DNA from 4 places in the Haloimpatiens massiliensis genome. Region 2 is predicted to be linked to each of the others. Evidence: riboswitches for the same ligand, from Rfam matches in the RefSeq annotation. Region 2 holds a riboswitch; each other region holds the start of a gene.

Region 1 (4,213 bases), on a different contig from region 2:
CATGAGCTTTATAGATTCTGATAGAAGAGGTTATGATGATTTATTTGCATATTTTGATGAATATGTAAATTTTGAAGAGCTTATATTTGCATCGGATTCTTTTTATAGAGATCATACTATGCACTGTCTATGGGTATATTTTTTAGGTGAATATATTATAAAAAATCATGAATTTAAGATTTTTTTTAACAAATACGGTAAGGAAGATGAACAATTAAGGCAAATATCCGATGTGTTTAGAAAAAGTAAATATTCAGAAGTATTTCAGGATGTAATTGAGTTAGATGATCTTATTAAAGAATTTGAAGATTATAATGATTCCGTAAGATGTTTAGGAGCTTTAACTCATGATCTTGGCTATCCTATAAAGAAAATAAATTCTATAAATAAAAATATAAAAAGTATACTGCCTCATTTTGGAATAAAAGACTTTAGTGAATTTGATTTTAGTTATTCAGATATACACGATAATTTAATAAAAGATTTCATAAATCTTATAAGTTATAATTTTAGTTTTTTACGAAAATCAGGTGAAGAGTCAGAGCAAATTATTAAAAAGATATTTAAATTTAATGGATATAGTGGGGAGATAAAGGGAGTAAATGAAGAAGCAATTTTAAATTTAACAGAAGAGGAGAGTAAAATTTTAAAAAATAATAAACTTAAAATGCAGTTGTACTTTAGTTATTCTAGGCACATTAGATATTCAAAGGATTTTGAAAACTACCAACATGGAATAATGAGTGCTTTTCTTTTGTTTAGAAAATTGTCCGTATTTAGTAATAGACCTTTTAACTATTCAGATTACAAAACATTAAATGTAAATAAATATGATTATGTTAAGACAATGGTACTTGTATCAATACTTATGGCTATATCTGATCATACTAGTGAAGGTTTTCAAATGAAAGGAATTATTGATGATTCGTCCTTTTTGACCTTTATAGATGAGCTTGAGGAATTTTCGAGAATTTCTAGAGCTAATCAAAATAGACAATATATAAATGAGTTCTGCAAATCAAACATATATGCTGAGGATGGATATCTAAATATTGATTTTATCTTTGATAACACTGAAATAGATAATCTTGATCCTGAAGAAGCTTTCAAAGGAAGATGTAAAAGATTTCTCACTCTATTTAATATAAGTGAACTGGATGATAATTTTAAACTTAGACTGAGATGTATTGGAAAGCTACCTTATGACAATAATGTGTACATGCTAGAATTAAGAAGGAAATTTGCTAATATAACTATAAATAATGAGGAAAAGAACATACCTGAATATCTTAAGACAAAGCAGTTTTTAACAAGAGAAGCTTATGCTTTAAGCAGAGGAAAGTAAAGAAGTAGGGGGACGGTTAAGAATTTTTAGATAAAAGTTCTTAACCGTCTCTATTTTTATCTTATTTTTCTTAAAATAAATAAATTATTTCTAAATTTCTTCTTTATTTCGTATTTCTACTGATTTCTACTATTGACAATATTATACCGTATAGTTAATATTATCTTGAACATGTTAATAATTTAATAATAAAATATGGGTTTCGTTGCTGAAGAGTTATTTATTAAGATTTAGCAATGGATTAAAAGGGAATCAGGTTAAAATCCTGAACGGTTCCGCCACTGTAATAGAGGAGTTTAAGAATATTATGTCACTGGGTAACTGGGAAGACATTTTTAAATGATGATACTTAAGTCAGGATATCTGCCTATATTTTTCACCAAAGTCTCTACGATTAATAGGGGGGTGTTAAATGTGGAAATGTTTTCATATTATTTATTCGCTGTCTTTTAACCTCGTGTTAGAAGATTTTTTTATGTGATTTTTTAAAAGTTTATGTTGTATACTTACTAGTTTTAAAGTTACATAAGGTACATGAAAAGAAATAACAAGTTAAATATACTAGCATACTGACTTATTATTTTTAAATTCAAACTGATGTATTTAAATTTAACTATATTAATAGAATTACTAAGTTTAAAATGGAAATTTACAGCATTTTAAAATAATATGTACTATATCTTAAATCAATAAATTAAAAGGTGTGTGAAAAATGAAAAAAAAGTTAAATATATTTAAACATTTTTTGGCCATGGTAATTATTATGGCTATGGTATTAACGAATTTTACCAGTGTATTTGCTGAAACGAAAAAAACAGATAAGTTAGTAGAAGCTGGTACTACTTTAAACTGGCCACAATTTATGGGAAATTTAAAGCTTCAAGGAGTATCTGATGCCAAAACCCCAAGAAATGGTGAAGAAATGGAATTAAAGTGGAAATATACTGAATCTAAAAGCGATTCGGATTGGGTTACTACTCCAGGCACTCCTATTATAGTAGGGAACTATACTTATTGTTATATATATGAAAAACTTATTAAATTTGAAACTAGTACTGGAAAAGTAATAAAAACTGCACCAGCTCCAGGAGATGCCGCATTTTTTATAAATTTGGCTTATGGTGATGGTAAGATTTTTGTTCCAAGACATGTTACAAGAAAAAACGGACAGCCAGGGAAAACATATTTAATCGCATATGATGCAAATACTTTAGAACAGTTATTTGTTACTGCTTCAATAGCAGAGGGTGCACAAATTCAAGCACAGGTATTTTACAATGATGGTTATGTATATACAGGACCAAGAGATCGTAATGGAAAATATGCTGCTTTTAAAACTACAGATGTAGATCCTTCAAAATCAGATGAAGTGGTAGAATCAGCATGGACTGTAGAAACTAATACAATGTTAGGATTTGGAACAAATGCGGGTCCTGCATTTGTAAATGGAGCAGTTATATTTGCAGATCAAGGTAAAATTAGAAGAGAGGGTAGTGTAGTAAGATCTGTTGATGCAAAAACAGGAAAAATAATTGATTCCATGGTTTTACCAAATAAAGAAGTGGTTTCATCCACTATTGTATATTATCCAAAGAATAACCGTATATATATATCTGCTAGCGGTGCTGGAAGTCTGGGAGCTGTAGTACGTTCATATGAGATAAATAGTGATGGGTCTTTTAAAAAAGAGAGTATGAAGGCATACATTTCTGATGTTGATGGTGGTGGAACTCAATCAAGTCCAGTAATTTATAATGATAGATTATATCTTGGTGGTGGTGGACATACTATGGGAAGTAATGAACCATTCCACGTAATAGATGCAAACACTATGGAAGAGATTTATAGGATAGATGAAATTATTACAAAAGGTACTCCTATATTAACTACAGCTTATGCCACAAAAGAAAATAATCAAGAAGTTTATTTATATATTATTCCTTATGCACCAGATAAGGAAAGTGACAGTTCAGTAATGTATATTGTTAGAGATAGTATAGGACAAACTAAACCTAAATATGAAAAGGTTACTAATATAGGAGAAAAACAATACGCTTCACAAAGTGTAGCAATTGCTCCTAATGGAGATATGGTTTTCTACAATGATGCTAGAATACTTTACAATTATGGAAAGAAAAATAATACTAATATAGGTGTTGCTGATATCATAAATCAAATTGAAAGACTACCAGACCCAGCTGGTTCTCCATATTATAATAGTTTTGAAATTAAACGTATATTTGAACGTTATGATGCTTTGAAAGATCAAGAGAAAGCTAAGGTTACTAATTTTGATAAGCTGCAAAAAATATTAGAAAATGTTGATCCAATAGAGTATTTAATAAAAGGTATTGATTCATTGCCAGAATTAAAAGATATAACATTAGATGCCCAGGGTAGAGTTCTAGCTTTAAAAGCATCTTATGATAGGTTATCAAATGAAGAAAAAGCTAAAATAACAAATTCAAATAAATTACTTAAGGCTGTTGCAAAAGTAGAAGAATTACAGAATGCTGTTTCAGCAAAAGGTGTTATGGAAGCAATAGGTAATATAAAACCAGTGGACAAAATTACTTCTGTAGACAGTGCTTCCATCGTATCTACAAGAGCAAGATATGATGAATTAAGTGATGGCGGTAAAAAATTAGTTACAAATCTTTCTAAATTAGAAAAAGCTGAAGAAAAATTAGAAAAAGTATTAAATCAAATAAAAAAAGTAGACGAGCTTATTAAAAATACATTAATTGGTGTAGCCATTAATACTAATAGTAAGTCGTTAATAGATAATGTAGATAAAGCCATTAATGGACTTACTAAAGAAGATTTAGCTACTATTACTAGTTATGAGCAGTATTTTATTCCAGCGAA
Region 2 (4,213 bases):
AAGGTTTTTCTCCTCTAATGGTTCGGGAACAGTTGTTTCACTGTTTACTAATGATGTGGACGCAATCAACTCTCTGTTTACAAGTGGCATCATCGGAATGATAGTTGATTGTTTTAAGATTATAGGTATTTTAATTTCTATTTGGATGTTTAGTGCAAAGCTTGGAGTGTTAACTTTAATATTGCTACCTATTATTTACGGTATTACACGAATTTTTCAAAAAAGAATGCTTAAGGCACACATTGAAAATCGAATATTGGTAGGCAAGGTAAACAATCATATTTCCGAAAGCTTAAAAAATATACAGATGATTAAATCCTATAGCAAAGAAAATTACATGGAAAAGAACTATACTAAACATTTACTTGATAATTACAAAACAGTTGAGAAGGTAAATTTTTATGATTCTGTATTCTCTCCAATTATTCAGATTATTCGTGCTACAGTTATTGGACTTATTGTAATATTGTCATCGAAACAATTAAATTATCTAGGTATATCTTTAGGTATGGTTGCAGCATCCATTGAATTAATATCTAACTTATTTACACCTATTGAGAACTTGGGTGTGGAACTACAAAGTATTCAAAAGGCTTTATCTGGCATCCACAGAGTGGATAATTTTTACGATGAAAACGAGGATGACTCTAAGAAAAATGAATTAAAGATAGAGGATATCATTAATATAGGTGGAGACGATAGATTATCATTTAATGATGTCACTTTTCAATATGAAGGGGGCAATGATGTTCTTAAGAATATTAATCTTAATTTAAAATCAAATGAGAAGGTTACTTTTGTAGGCAGAACAGGGGTTGGAAAATCTACATTATTCAAGTTGATTATGGGGATTCTTAAACCATCAAAGGGGAGCATCACAATAAACGGCATTGATGTTTACCAAATCCCCAATTCGCAAAAACGTAAAATATTTGGATATGTGGATCAAGACTTTCATATTATAAAGGGAACAGTAGCAGATCAAATTAGTCTTAAGGACGAGAATATTACAAGGAGACAAATTGAAGATGCCTTGTATTTTGTAGGTATGACAGATTATATAGTAACTTTGGAAAATGGTATAGACACTCAAATAACGAGTCATACACTTTTTTCACAGGGACAAAAGCAGCTTTTGGCAATAGCAAGAGCCATTGTGACAGAACCTCCTATACTTCTTTTGGACGAGATTACAGCTAATCTTGATTCTATTACAGAAGAGAAAATAGTATCTGTACTGCAAAAGGCAAGTGAAGCCCATACAATATTGTCCATATCGCACCGTTTATCATCTATAATTGCCAGTGATATAGTGGTAATTTTAGAGGATGGGAGAGTTAAAAGTTCAGGTTCTCCTGAAGAACTTTTACAAAATGATGATTGGTATCGCAGCCATATTGAACTAGAGAAAATGACTTGGAGCTAAAATTATAAATCTTGCATTTTATAGAACCAATTGCTATAATTACAATTGCGTTAAAAATTTAATATGTTGTTTTAGGTATCAGATGATGATTTAATAGGGAAAGTGGTTAAAATCCACTGCAGCCCCCGCTACTGTATACGGAGACGAAACCAAATCCACTGGAGTAATCTGGGAAGGATGGTAGAGAGTGACCCGTAAGCCAGGAGACCTGCCTAAATCAGTATATGAAGCTTCGGAGGGAAGTAAAACATATTTAACAACGACTTTAAGTATTTTTGTAAAATATTTAAGGTACTATTCATTATAGATATATAAACCTTCGCTTTGCGGAGGTTTTGTTTTTTACATAATAAAAATACTTTATTCACAAAAAACATTATGAAATTTTTAAAATCAACAAGCTTTAGATGTTCCTATTATGATAGTATTTTCGAACTTTGATATTTGCGGTTTGAATATAGGGACAAGTTATAACTTATAAGTTAGAAGAATGAGAGGAGTTTTTCAAATGAAAAATATAATGAGTGTTTATCCATTTACAGCAATTGTTGGACAGGAAAATATGAAGAAGGCGTTGATACTTAATGTTATAAATCCATCTCTTGGAGGAGTTTTAATTAGAGGAGAGAAGGGAACGGCTAAATCTACAGCAGTTCGCGCTTTAGCAGAGCTTTTACCAGAAAAAACACAGGTTGAAGGATGTATTTTTGGATGTAATCCTCAGGATAAAAGTACTATGTGTGCGAAATGTTGTGAAAAAGCATCGGCAGGTAAAAAATTAAGTGAAGTTAAGGAAAAAATGAAAGTGGTAGATTTACCTGTTAGTGCTACAGAGGATAGGGTAGTAGGTACTTTAGATATTGAATATGCAATTAAAAAGGGGGAAAAGAAATTTGAGCCAGGAATTTTAGCTGAGGCAAACAGAAATATTCTTTATGTTGACGAAGTAAATCTTCTGGATGATCATGTAGTGGATGTTTTATTAGATTCTGCAGCTATGGGTGTAAATACCATAGAAAGAGAAGGGGTATCTTTTTCTCATCCAGCAAAATTTATTCTTGTAGGTACTATGAATCCAGAGGAAGGAGATTTAAGACCTCAACTTTTAGATAGATTTGGCATGGTGGTTGATGTAATAGGAGAAAGGGATAATGACAAAAGAGTTCAAGTAATAAAAAGAAGACTTGAATATGAAAAGGATAAAGAAGCTTTTATATCAAGCTATAATGAAGAACAGCAGAAGTTAAGAGATAAAATTTTAAAAGCGAAAGAAGTTCTTAAAGAAGTAATTTTTGATGATAAAATACTGGAAATGGCTGCATCCATAAGTATAGAAATGGATGTAGATGGTCACAGAGCAGATATAAGTATGATTAAAACTGCAATAACAATAGCTGCCTTTAATGGTAGATATAAAGTTAATAGCAAAGATATGATAGAAGCAGCAGAACTTACACTTCCACATAGAATGAGAAGAAAACCATTTGAAGAAGGTGTTATAAACTTTTCCAGAGTGGAAGAAATAATAAATGAAATAGCAATGGCTTAATAGAAACATACAATTGATAGAATACAGATTATAATTGAAGGATTATGAAGGAGAAAGGAGTGGTTTTAGGGTGATGAAAAGAAATTGTGTATATCCTTTTTCGGCAATTATAGGACAGGAAAAAGTTAAAAAAGCTCTTATGCTCAATGTAATTAATCCATCTATAGGAGGGGTTTTAATAAGTGGAGAAAAAGGCACAGCAAAATCTACACTAGTAAGAGGGCTGGCTCAGTTGATGAAAGATATGCAAGTTATTGAATTACCTTTAAATGTAACAGAGGATAGACTACTTGGAACAATTGATATTGAAAAGGCAATTGCTAAAGGAGAAAAAAGTTTTGAATCAGGAATACTAAAAAAAGCTCATGGAAATATGTTGTATGTAGATGAAGTTAATCTTTTAAGTGAACATATTGTAAATTGTCTCCTTGAAGTATCTGCCTCAGGAATAAATCACGTGGAGAGGGAAGGTATATCCTTTCAGCATCATTCACGTTTTGTTTTAGTTGGAACTATGAATCCGGAAGAAGGAAATTTAAGATCTCAGTTTTTAGATAGATTTGGATTATATGTAGATGTTAAAGGAAGTAAAGATATAGTAGAAAGAAAAGAGATAATAAAGAGAAGGCTAAAATACGAAGAAAATCCATTGGATTACATAAATATATGGAAAGTTCAGTCAGAGCCTCTTTTAAATAAAATTTTAGAAGCAAAAGATTATCTTATAAAAGTTGAAGTTTCAGATAGCATAATGAATCTTGCAGCAGGAATTTCTAAAGAAGCAAATTGCTGTGGACATAGGGCAGAACTTGTAATAATTGAAACTGCAAAAGCCATAGCAGCTTTTGAAAATAGAAAGAATATAACTGTTAATGATATTAAGGAGGCAGCGGAGTTAGCACTTCCTCATAGAATGAGAGAAATTCCTTCCAAAATCAATGAAACACAGGAAAATCAAGATAAGAATGAAGAAAAAGATGAAAATAAAAATAATCTAGAAGATAGTATGGAGCATAATTCTAAGCAAAATAACAATGCAATGGAAAGTAATTATGAGACTAATGAAAAAGCTAATGAAAAATCTCAAGAGCAATATGATAAAAAGGAAGGAAACGAAAAAAAAGAAGAAAATATAAATAGTAATTTACATGACAAAGAAGAGCATGAAAACGAAAACAATAAAGATGAGAGTAATGAAGTTATAGATGAAATAGGTAGAACATTTACAGTTAAGTCTT
Region 3 (4,213 bases), 1.6 Mb from region 2:
AAGAATGTTTCTATTATCATAATAAATATAAACATTATAGCTGATACATCAAATCCTTTTAAGAATTGCATATTTTTTATGTTTTTATTATTGCATTCAATAATTAGACTTATTATGAAATATATTAAACATGAAATTTTTAATAAAATTCCATGTTTTTTTTCGTCTGTAGCATCTAATGAGTTCTTAAACTCTCTAAGTTCCTTTTCATTTGCTGATGTTTGTATTATATATCTCGTATCTTTGCTACTAGGTACACCTAAATGCCATTTATACATTTTTTCATTATTTTTAGTCACTGTTGTTATGTTGTAAAAATATCCTAGAGTTTTGTTTTTATAGTCATCTATATGATTTATATTACACACTGCTAAACCAGCAATTATGGCAATATACAATATAGTAAAGTAGATAATAAATTTCTTACTATACGTAAGTTTTTTTAATGTGTTCACTGTAAATGGCCTCCTTCTATATACAAATAGGAAAATATAGAAATTAAATAAATTATAAAGAAAGTAGTTGATTTTTTACAAAAATATTAATAGTAAAAAAAATATTAAGCATATTACAAGAAATATTTTAAAGAATAGTTTTGTAGAATTTATAGCATTTTCATTAGGTTCGGCTCCAAATTTAAATTTTGATTTTAAACGGAACATAAATATGTCTTTAGGATATTTGATTCCTAGAATTGATATTATAATAAGAAAAATTAAAAAAGCACCTATAAATATTTTTCCAAGGATTTCTTCGATTGGGTTATAAAATGGGTCATACATAATTAGTTACCTCCCACAAAAAAATATATATATTACATATTATAACATATTTAATTGTAAGAAAAAAGCAAAGGCTTACTATATTATTTTTTAGGGGTAGCCTTTCTTTTAGTCTCTAGTCCCAATTACCAATCGTTAAATGATTTAGTAGTAATTTTTAAAGTTTAAGCACGGACTGGATTTTAGATTTTAAATACTATAATAAAACTCCTTTAAGAGTTTTTGACCATATCTACGTATTTAGACTGAATACCGCCAATAAAAGATTTAAGTTAAGCCAAAAAAGATAGCTAATATAATTTCACAACGTGAAATTATATTAGCTATCTTAAATTTCAAATTTTTCGTAATGGGATGAAGAAAAATTCACCTTCATTATTAACTATTAATTATTAATTCTCAACTCTCCACTACAACTAAATTCTAGTCCTCTAGCCACTAGCACACTAGCACACTTAAGCCATAAATTGCCCTGCAATTTATGCTTATAGGGCAGGTTTTAGGAAACCTCTTCCTTTGATTTCTTCTGCTTCTGATATTGATATTAAAGCTTCTTTATCTATTTCATCTACTAATTTTTTTACATTATTTAATTCTTTAGTTGTTAATAGACAATATATGATTTTTTTCTTTTCTCCAGTATAAGCACCTTCTCCATATAGATAAGTGGTACCTCTGCCTATGTTGTTCATAATTTTTTGAGATACTTGTTCTGCTTTAGAAGTAACTATCATGACTATTTTCTTTTGGTCAAACCCCTCTATAACTTTATCAATTACTAGAGATTTTATATACATTAGAGATACTGTGTACAATGTTAATTTTAAATTTGTAGCAAATACTCCCATAACTACTATTAGGCCATTTAGTATAAAATATAATGTGGACATTTTAGCACCGTTTTTTTGTCTTATGATTACAGCTATTATGTCTGTTCCACCTTGAGAAGCTCTATTTCTAAATATGATTCCCATGCCTAGGCCACTTAGTACGGCACCAAATACGGTTGACATTACTAGATCGTCTATTGTTACCAAAGAAGAGATGTCTTTTGTTAGTACTAAGAAAAGAGACATAGTTAACATTCCTACTAAACTAAAAAATATAAAATCTTTATCTATCTTTTTGAGTCCTAATATAAACACAGGTATATTTAATATGAATACCCAATAACCTGAGGGAATATTGCTCATATATTGAGCTAGTAATGATATACCGGCTATGCCTCCACTTAATAATTTATGTGGAGATATAAAGATATTTATAGCTAAAGCGTATATTAAACTTCCTAAGCTTACCCATAGTAGTCTTTTAAAATTTTTGATATTCATAAAAATTCCTTCCTTCTTTGTTTTATATGTGCTATTTTAACTAATTGAAAAATAAAAAGACTTCTAAGCGAAGTCATTACAGCAGATAACAGTTAATCATTTAGGAGATAATTTTATAAAGCACAAAGTAGAACTCTATAAATTGGCTCACAATGTTACCATTATACTTCTGTAATTCTTCCCTCCGAAAAATTTTAACAGTAAGTTTTAGGCAGGTCTCCTGGCTCTAGTTTCTTCCGCCTCTTGCCTTCCCGGTTTTAACCAGTGGCTGTTAAGAGTTGTCCACTATTACAGTAGCGGGGGCTGCTGTGGTTTTTCACCACATTCCCTTTTAATTTCTCAAAAGAAAACCAAAAACTTATTATTTAGTTTTATCTCTATTTCATCTTTATTGTACATCCCTATATGAGGTATGACAATGGTCATATTGTCTATATTTTAGGGATATACATGGATAATACTTTAGTATCTCTTTATTTATAATTTATCCTTAAAAATTCGGTCCATTTCAGTCCTTCCATTAAGGTCTTTATGGTTCCAATAAAAGTCCAATATGCGTGAATTGTGAAAATAATATGAATTTAGAGAAAATAACTGAAAATAGAAATTTAAAAAAAGATTTAAGTGTGGTAAAATGGTATCATTGTAAAGTTTAATAAAGAGGGGGAATAATTTATGCTAAAATTTAAAGATTACCAATATGTAAGACCAGATATGAAAAAAGTAGAAAAAGATTTTACAAAACTAATTAGTAGTTTTAGGGAAGCAGCATCTTTAGAAGAGCAAGATAAAATAATGGAAGAAATAAACTCCCTAAGAAGTGATGTAGAATCTATGGCTGAATTAGTTGGCATAAGAAACTCCATAAACACAGTAGATGAATTTTATGAAAAAGAAAAAGAGTTTATGGATGAAAATATGCCAGAGTACGAAGGATTAATATCTAAGTACTATGAAACCTTAGTAAATTCAAAATTTAGAAAAGAATTAGAGGGAAAATGGGGAAAACAGCTTTTCACATTGGCAGAAATGCAGTTAAAATCTTTTGATTTAAAGATAATAGAGTATTTAAAGGAAGAAAATAAATTAACTACAGAGTACGATAAACTGAAGGCTTCAGCTAAGATAATGTTTGAAGGAGAAGAGAGAAATTTATCTCAGCTTGAACCTTTCATACAGTCAAAAGATAGAGAAATGAGAAAGAGAGCTTACGAAGCTTCTACTAATTTCTATGTGGAAAATGAAAGCAAGTTTGACGAAATATATGATAAATTGGTAAAAGTAAGAGATAGAATGGCTAAAAAATTAGGATATAATAATTTCGTGGAGCTTGCATATATAAGAATGATGAGATCCGATTATAATGCAGAGATGGTGGCTAATTATAGAAAACAAGTATTAGATTATATAGTTCCTGTGGCAGAAGAATTGAAGGAAAGACAAGCTAAAAGATTAGGATTTAAAGAGCTTAAATATTATGATGAACCATTAAAATTCTTAACAGGTAATGCAGTACCGAAGGGAGATCCTGATTGGATATTAAATAATGGAAAGCAAATGTACAAAGAATTGTCAGATGAAACTAATGAGTTCTTTACATTTATGGTAGAACACGAGCTTATGGATTTAGTTAGCAAGAAGGGAAAAGCTGGTGGAGGATATTGCACTTTCATAGGTAAATTTAAATCACCATTTATATTTTCTAACTTTAATGGAACTTCTGGAGATGTAGATGTACTTACTCACGAGGCAGGACATGCATTTCAAGCATATTCAAGTAGAAACTTTAAGGTACCAGAATATGCATTTCCAACTTATGAAGCAGCAGAAATACATTCTATGAGCATGGAGTTTTTCACTTGGCCTTGGATGAAATTATTCTTTAAGGAAGATGAGTTAAAATATAAATTCTCTCATTTAGGAAGTGCTTTAACATTTATACCTTATGGGGTTACTGTAGATGAATTCCAACACTTTGTATACGAAAACCCAGAAGCTACTCCAGGGGAGAGAAAGAAAGCTTGGAGAGAAATTGAGAAAAAATACTTGCCAAGTAAAGATTATGAAGATAGTGATTTCTTAAATAGAGGAGGATTCTGG
Region 4 (4,213 bases), on a different contig from region 2:
TAAATATAAATATAAAAGTTTTAAAATAGACGAATGGGAGTGACAGATTATGGGGTTTAGAAATGTAAATATCATAGGCACAGGTGTGTACCATCCAAAGAAAAGGGTAGGAAACGAATTTTTTATTAAACATTTTGACAATAAGGATGTAGACATAAGGGCACTTTTAAATAATCTAGGGAGGAAATATAGATATGTAATCGATAATAAAGAAGAAAATGCATTAACTATGGCGCTAGAAGCCTCTAGGGAGGCATTAAAAAGTGCAAATATATCACCAGAACAATTAGATATGATAGTATTTTCATCAGATACTCCAGAATATTTAACGCCATCTAATGCATTAATAATAAATAAAGAATTAAATGCCCAAAATGCACATATAGTATATGATTTAAATTCTAATTGTGTAGGAATGGTTGTTGCATTGGATCAAGCATCTAGAATGATGAAAACAAACGATGATATAAGATATTGTTTGGTGTGTGGAGGATTATACGTGTCTTCAATAGCAAGAGAAGATTGTAAGTACACTTATCCTGCTTCTGGGGATGCAGGAGCAGCCCTTATATTAGAAGCTAAAGAGGAGAAAACTCTTAGAGGAGTATTAGATTCAAAATATACCACTGTCTCTAAATATTATGATACAATAATGTCTCCAGCTTGTGGTATGACAAAAGCTAGACATAATGATGTAGGAGAATATGAAAAAAAGCAAAGGTGGAGAGGATTTCATTTGGATTTTTTTGCTCCAGAATGGGCAAAGGCAATTACATATTTTTCAAAAAAATTTCATTTTACAATTGATGATATAGAGCTTTTTTTATTATCTCAATATTCAAAGCAATTTATTACGGAAACTGCTAAATATTTAAATATAGAGGATTACCATGATAAATTCACTTATATTGGAGATAAGTATGGATACACTGGCACAACTAGCCCGATAGTAGCTTTTCATCATGCTGTTAAGGGCAAGGATATACCTAGAGGAGCTAAAGCAGTATTTTGTTCTGTAGGTGCAGGAGTAGCTATGTGCTCAGTACTTTATGAATTTTAATTTGGACAACTTATAAGAGAAATTTTTATATACTATTGAATATTTTGACTTTTTGTGGTATCGTTAGATTGTAAAATTTAAAAAAGAAAAATTTAGGTTATTAATATTAAAAGGGAAATTGGTGAAAATCCAATACAGCCCCCGCTACTGTAAGAGGGACGAAAGTTGACTATGCCACTGTATTATACGGGAAGGCCAACAAGTAGAGAGAACTTAAGTCAGGAGACCTGCCTAAGATTTTAAAGTATGCCTTCGGAGGGAAGAGACTACTTATAATTTATTGTATAATTTTAATGGATTAATTCTGTTAAATAGATGATTATAAGAAAAAATTCCCTAACCTATTGGTTAGGGTTTTTTATTTGTGTGTATCTTCTCACCTCAATTATTGAATATATTTATTAGCTCTATTTACTATTTAAATCCTGTGATTTATTTAAAATAAATATAAAAATTAAGAGGGGGATATAAAATGCGTAAAGAAAAACTTAAATTAGCTGCAGCTCTTGCATTACTAGCAGTTATTACGCCTTCCACTGTACAAGCTATGCATATAATGGAGGGATTTTTGCCAGCAAAATGGTGTATTTTCTGGGCTATAGTTACAATACCATTCTTAGTAATGGGAATTAAAAATTTAAATAAGATATTTAAGGAGCAGCCTAATAAGAAAATATTAATTGCTTTAGCTGGAGGATTTGTTTTTGTGTTATCTGCTTTAAAGATACCGTCAGTTACAGGAAGTTGTTCACATCCAACAGGAGTAGGGCTTGGAGCAATTTTATTTGGACCTACAATTATGAGTGTGCTAGGTATAATAGTTTTATTATTTCAATCATTATTACTTGCTCATGGTGGACTAACTACATTAGGTGCAAATACATTTTCTATGGCAATAGTAGGACCTTTAGTATCCTATGCAATATTTAAACTTTTAAAGAAAAACAATGTTAAGACATCAACTTGTGTATTTTTCGCAGCAGCTTTAGGAGATTTAGCTACATATGTTGTTACAGCTACTCAGTTATCTATAGCTTTTCCAGCTACATCAGGAGGTATAGGAGCTTCACTTGTAAAATTCTTAGGTATATTTGCAGTAACTCAAATACCTTTAGCTATAGCAGAGGGACTTTTAACTACTGTAGTTTACAACCTACTTTTAGATTATAAACGTGAAGGGGTGTTAAAAGATGAAAGCATCAACTAATACGGGCACTTCAACAAAAAAGAAGAATATAATTTTACTTTTAATAACATTGGCACTTATTATAACTCCTTTAGTATTTAAGAGCGGAGCTGAATTTGCAGGTGCTGATGATCAGGCAGAAGGGGCTATAACGGAAATAAACCCAGGATATAAACCATGGTTTGAAAGCATTTGGGAACCACCAAGTGGAGAAATAGAAAGTTTACTTTTCTGTGCACAAGGAGCTATAGGTGCAGGGGTTATAGGATATACATTAGGTTATTTTAAAGGAAAGAAAAAAAGTGCTTCTGATAGATAAATATGCATACACCAATAGATTAAGAAATTTTAATCCTATGGCAAAATTCTTTTTTGCCATAGGAATACTAATTTTATCCCTAAATATGAGGGATTATAGATTTAATCTATGTATTTTTCTATTTCTACTGATACTAACAGTAGGAGTTGCTGGAATTCCTTTTAAAAAGTATACTAAACTCCTTTGTATCCCTACAGCTTTTTTAATTGTGAGTCTTATAACTATTTTAATATCCTGTTCTCCTAAAAGGGAATTGTTTTTATGGGCACTACCACTGTCAAAAAATTACATAGGCATAACTAGAGATGCAATTGTTACCTGCAGACATGTATTTTTCAGAGCTATGGCTTGTGTAGCTGCCACATATTTTATGGCATTAACTATACCTATGAATCAACTTATAGTGGTTTTTAAAAAATTTAGATTGCCTAAGGTATTTATTGAACTTTTAATATTAATTTATAGATTTATATTTATATTTTTAGAAGAGTGCAAGGAAATACACACTGCTCAAGAAATGAGATTTGGGTATAATAATAGAAAAAATTCTTATAAGTCTCTTTCGCTTTTAATACGATGCTTATTTGTAAGAGTTATGCTTAAATATGAAGAATTAATTATATCATTAGAAAGTAAGCTTTATGATGGAGAGTTTAAAATGTAGAATTTAAGATGAAAAAGAAAATATAGTAGATAAATGATAATTGCATGGTGATTTAAATAAGATACTCTTAAAACATAACTTTTAATGGATAAAAGAAGGGGATGAAAATATGCTTAGGACGGAAAATTTAACCTATGTGTATGAGGATGGAACTGTAGCATTAGATAATATTAACATAGATATGAATAAGGGAGATAGAATAGGAATAATAGGGGCTAATGGTTGTGGAAAGTCAACACTTTTTTTAAATATCATAGGAATATTAAAACCTAAAAAAGGTTCGGTAATTTATGAGGGTGAGAAAATTCAATATAATAAGAAGTTTTTAAGGAAATTTAGGCAAAAGGTAAGTATAGTTTTTCAAGATCCAGATAAGCAAATATTTTATTCTAATGTGTATGATGATGTGGCTTTTGCTCTTAGAAATTTAGACTTTCCTGAGGATACAATAAAAGAGAGAGTAGAGTGTGTATTAAGAAAAACAGGAGCTTACGAATTTAAGGAAAAACCGGTACATTTTTTAAGTTATGGTCAGAAAAAAAGAGTAGCTATGGCAGGTGTTTTAGCTATGGATAGTGATATAATATTACTTGATGAACCTACTGCAGGATTGGATCCAGTGATGACTGAAAGTGTCACAGAAATAATACATAAGCTAGGAGAAGAGGGCAAGAAGATAGTTATATCTAGCCATAACATGGATTCTATATATGACATATGTGATTATGTGTATGTACTTAGTAAGGGCAAGGTAGTAGGAGAAGGAAGTGTAGAGGAAGTATTTACAAAGGAGGAGCTTCTTAAAGAAGCTGGTCTAAATCAGCCTTGGCTTGTAAAACTTCATAAAAATTTGCAGGTGCCTTTGTTTAAGAACGAGGAAGGTTTTTATAATTATTGGAGGGAACAATATGGAAATAGCAGTAGTAGGAGTTAATCATAATACTACTCCTATAGAAGTTAGAGAAAAAGTTTCTTTTACCGAAA

The links. A riboswitch is a leader RNA that binds a small molecule or an ion and turns the genes downstream of it on or off. The one in region 2 is predicted to bind cobalamin.
Region 1: it holds a riboswitch for cobalamin, as region 2 does, so the genes downstream of both, C1715_RS07165 (LPXTG cell wall anchor domain-containing protein) here and C1715_RS10205 (magnesium chelatase ATPase subunit I) in region 2, are expected to answer to the same signal.
Region 3: it holds a riboswitch for cobalamin, as region 2 does, so the genes downstream of both, C1715_RS17885 (YitT family protein) here and C1715_RS10205 (magnesium chelatase ATPase subunit I) in region 2, are expected to answer to the same signal.
Region 4: it holds a riboswitch for cobalamin, as region 2 does, so the genes downstream of both, C1715_RS01065 (energy-coupling factor ABC transporter permease) here and C1715_RS10205 (magnesium chelatase ATPase subunit I) in region 2, are expected to answer to the same signal.

What each region holds. Positions count from the first base shown of each region.
Region 1 is NZ_LT854639.1:408,099-412,311, reverse strand. It holds gene C1715_RS07170 (hypothetical protein) at 1-1,345, shown strand, start outside; cobalamin riboswitch at 1,526-1,730, shown strand; gene C1715_RS07165 (LPXTG cell wall anchor domain-containing protein) at 2,058-4,213, shown strand, end outside.
Region 2 is NZ_LT854640.1:430,582-434,794, forward strand. It holds gene C1715_RS10200 (ABC transporter ATP-binding protein) at 1-1,426, shown strand, start outside; cobalamin riboswitch at 1,483-1,656, shown strand; gene C1715_RS10205 (magnesium chelatase ATPase subunit I) at 1,935-2,975, shown strand; gene C1715_RS10210 (magnesium chelatase subunit D family protein) at 3,049-4,213, shown strand, end outside.
Region 3 is NZ_LT854640.1:2,072,160-2,076,372, reverse strand. It holds gene C1715_RS17895 (hypothetical protein) at 1-455, opposite strand, end outside; gene C1715_RS17890 (DUF6199 family natural product biosynthesis protein) at 531-782, opposite strand; gene C1715_RS17885 (YitT family protein) at 1,268-2,113, opposite strand; cobalamin riboswitch at 2,307-2,483, opposite strand; gene C1715_RS17880 (M3 family oligoendopeptidase) at 2,789-4,213, shown strand, end outside.
Region 4 is NZ_LT854635.1:47,691-51,903, forward strand. It holds gene C1715_RS01060 (ketoacyl-ACP synthase III) at 50-1,060, shown strand; cobalamin riboswitch at 1,138-1,309, shown strand; gene C1715_RS01065 (energy-coupling factor ABC transporter permease) at 1,533-2,267, shown strand; gene C1715_RS01070 (energy-coupling factor ABC transporter substrate-binding protein) at 2,251-2,565, shown strand; gene cbiQ (cobalt ECF transporter T component CbiQ) at 2,549-3,229, shown strand; gene C1715_RS01080 (energy-coupling factor ABC transporter ATP-binding protein) at 3,339-4,163, shown strand; gene hemA (glutamyl-tRNA reductase) at 4,138-4,213, shown strand, end outside.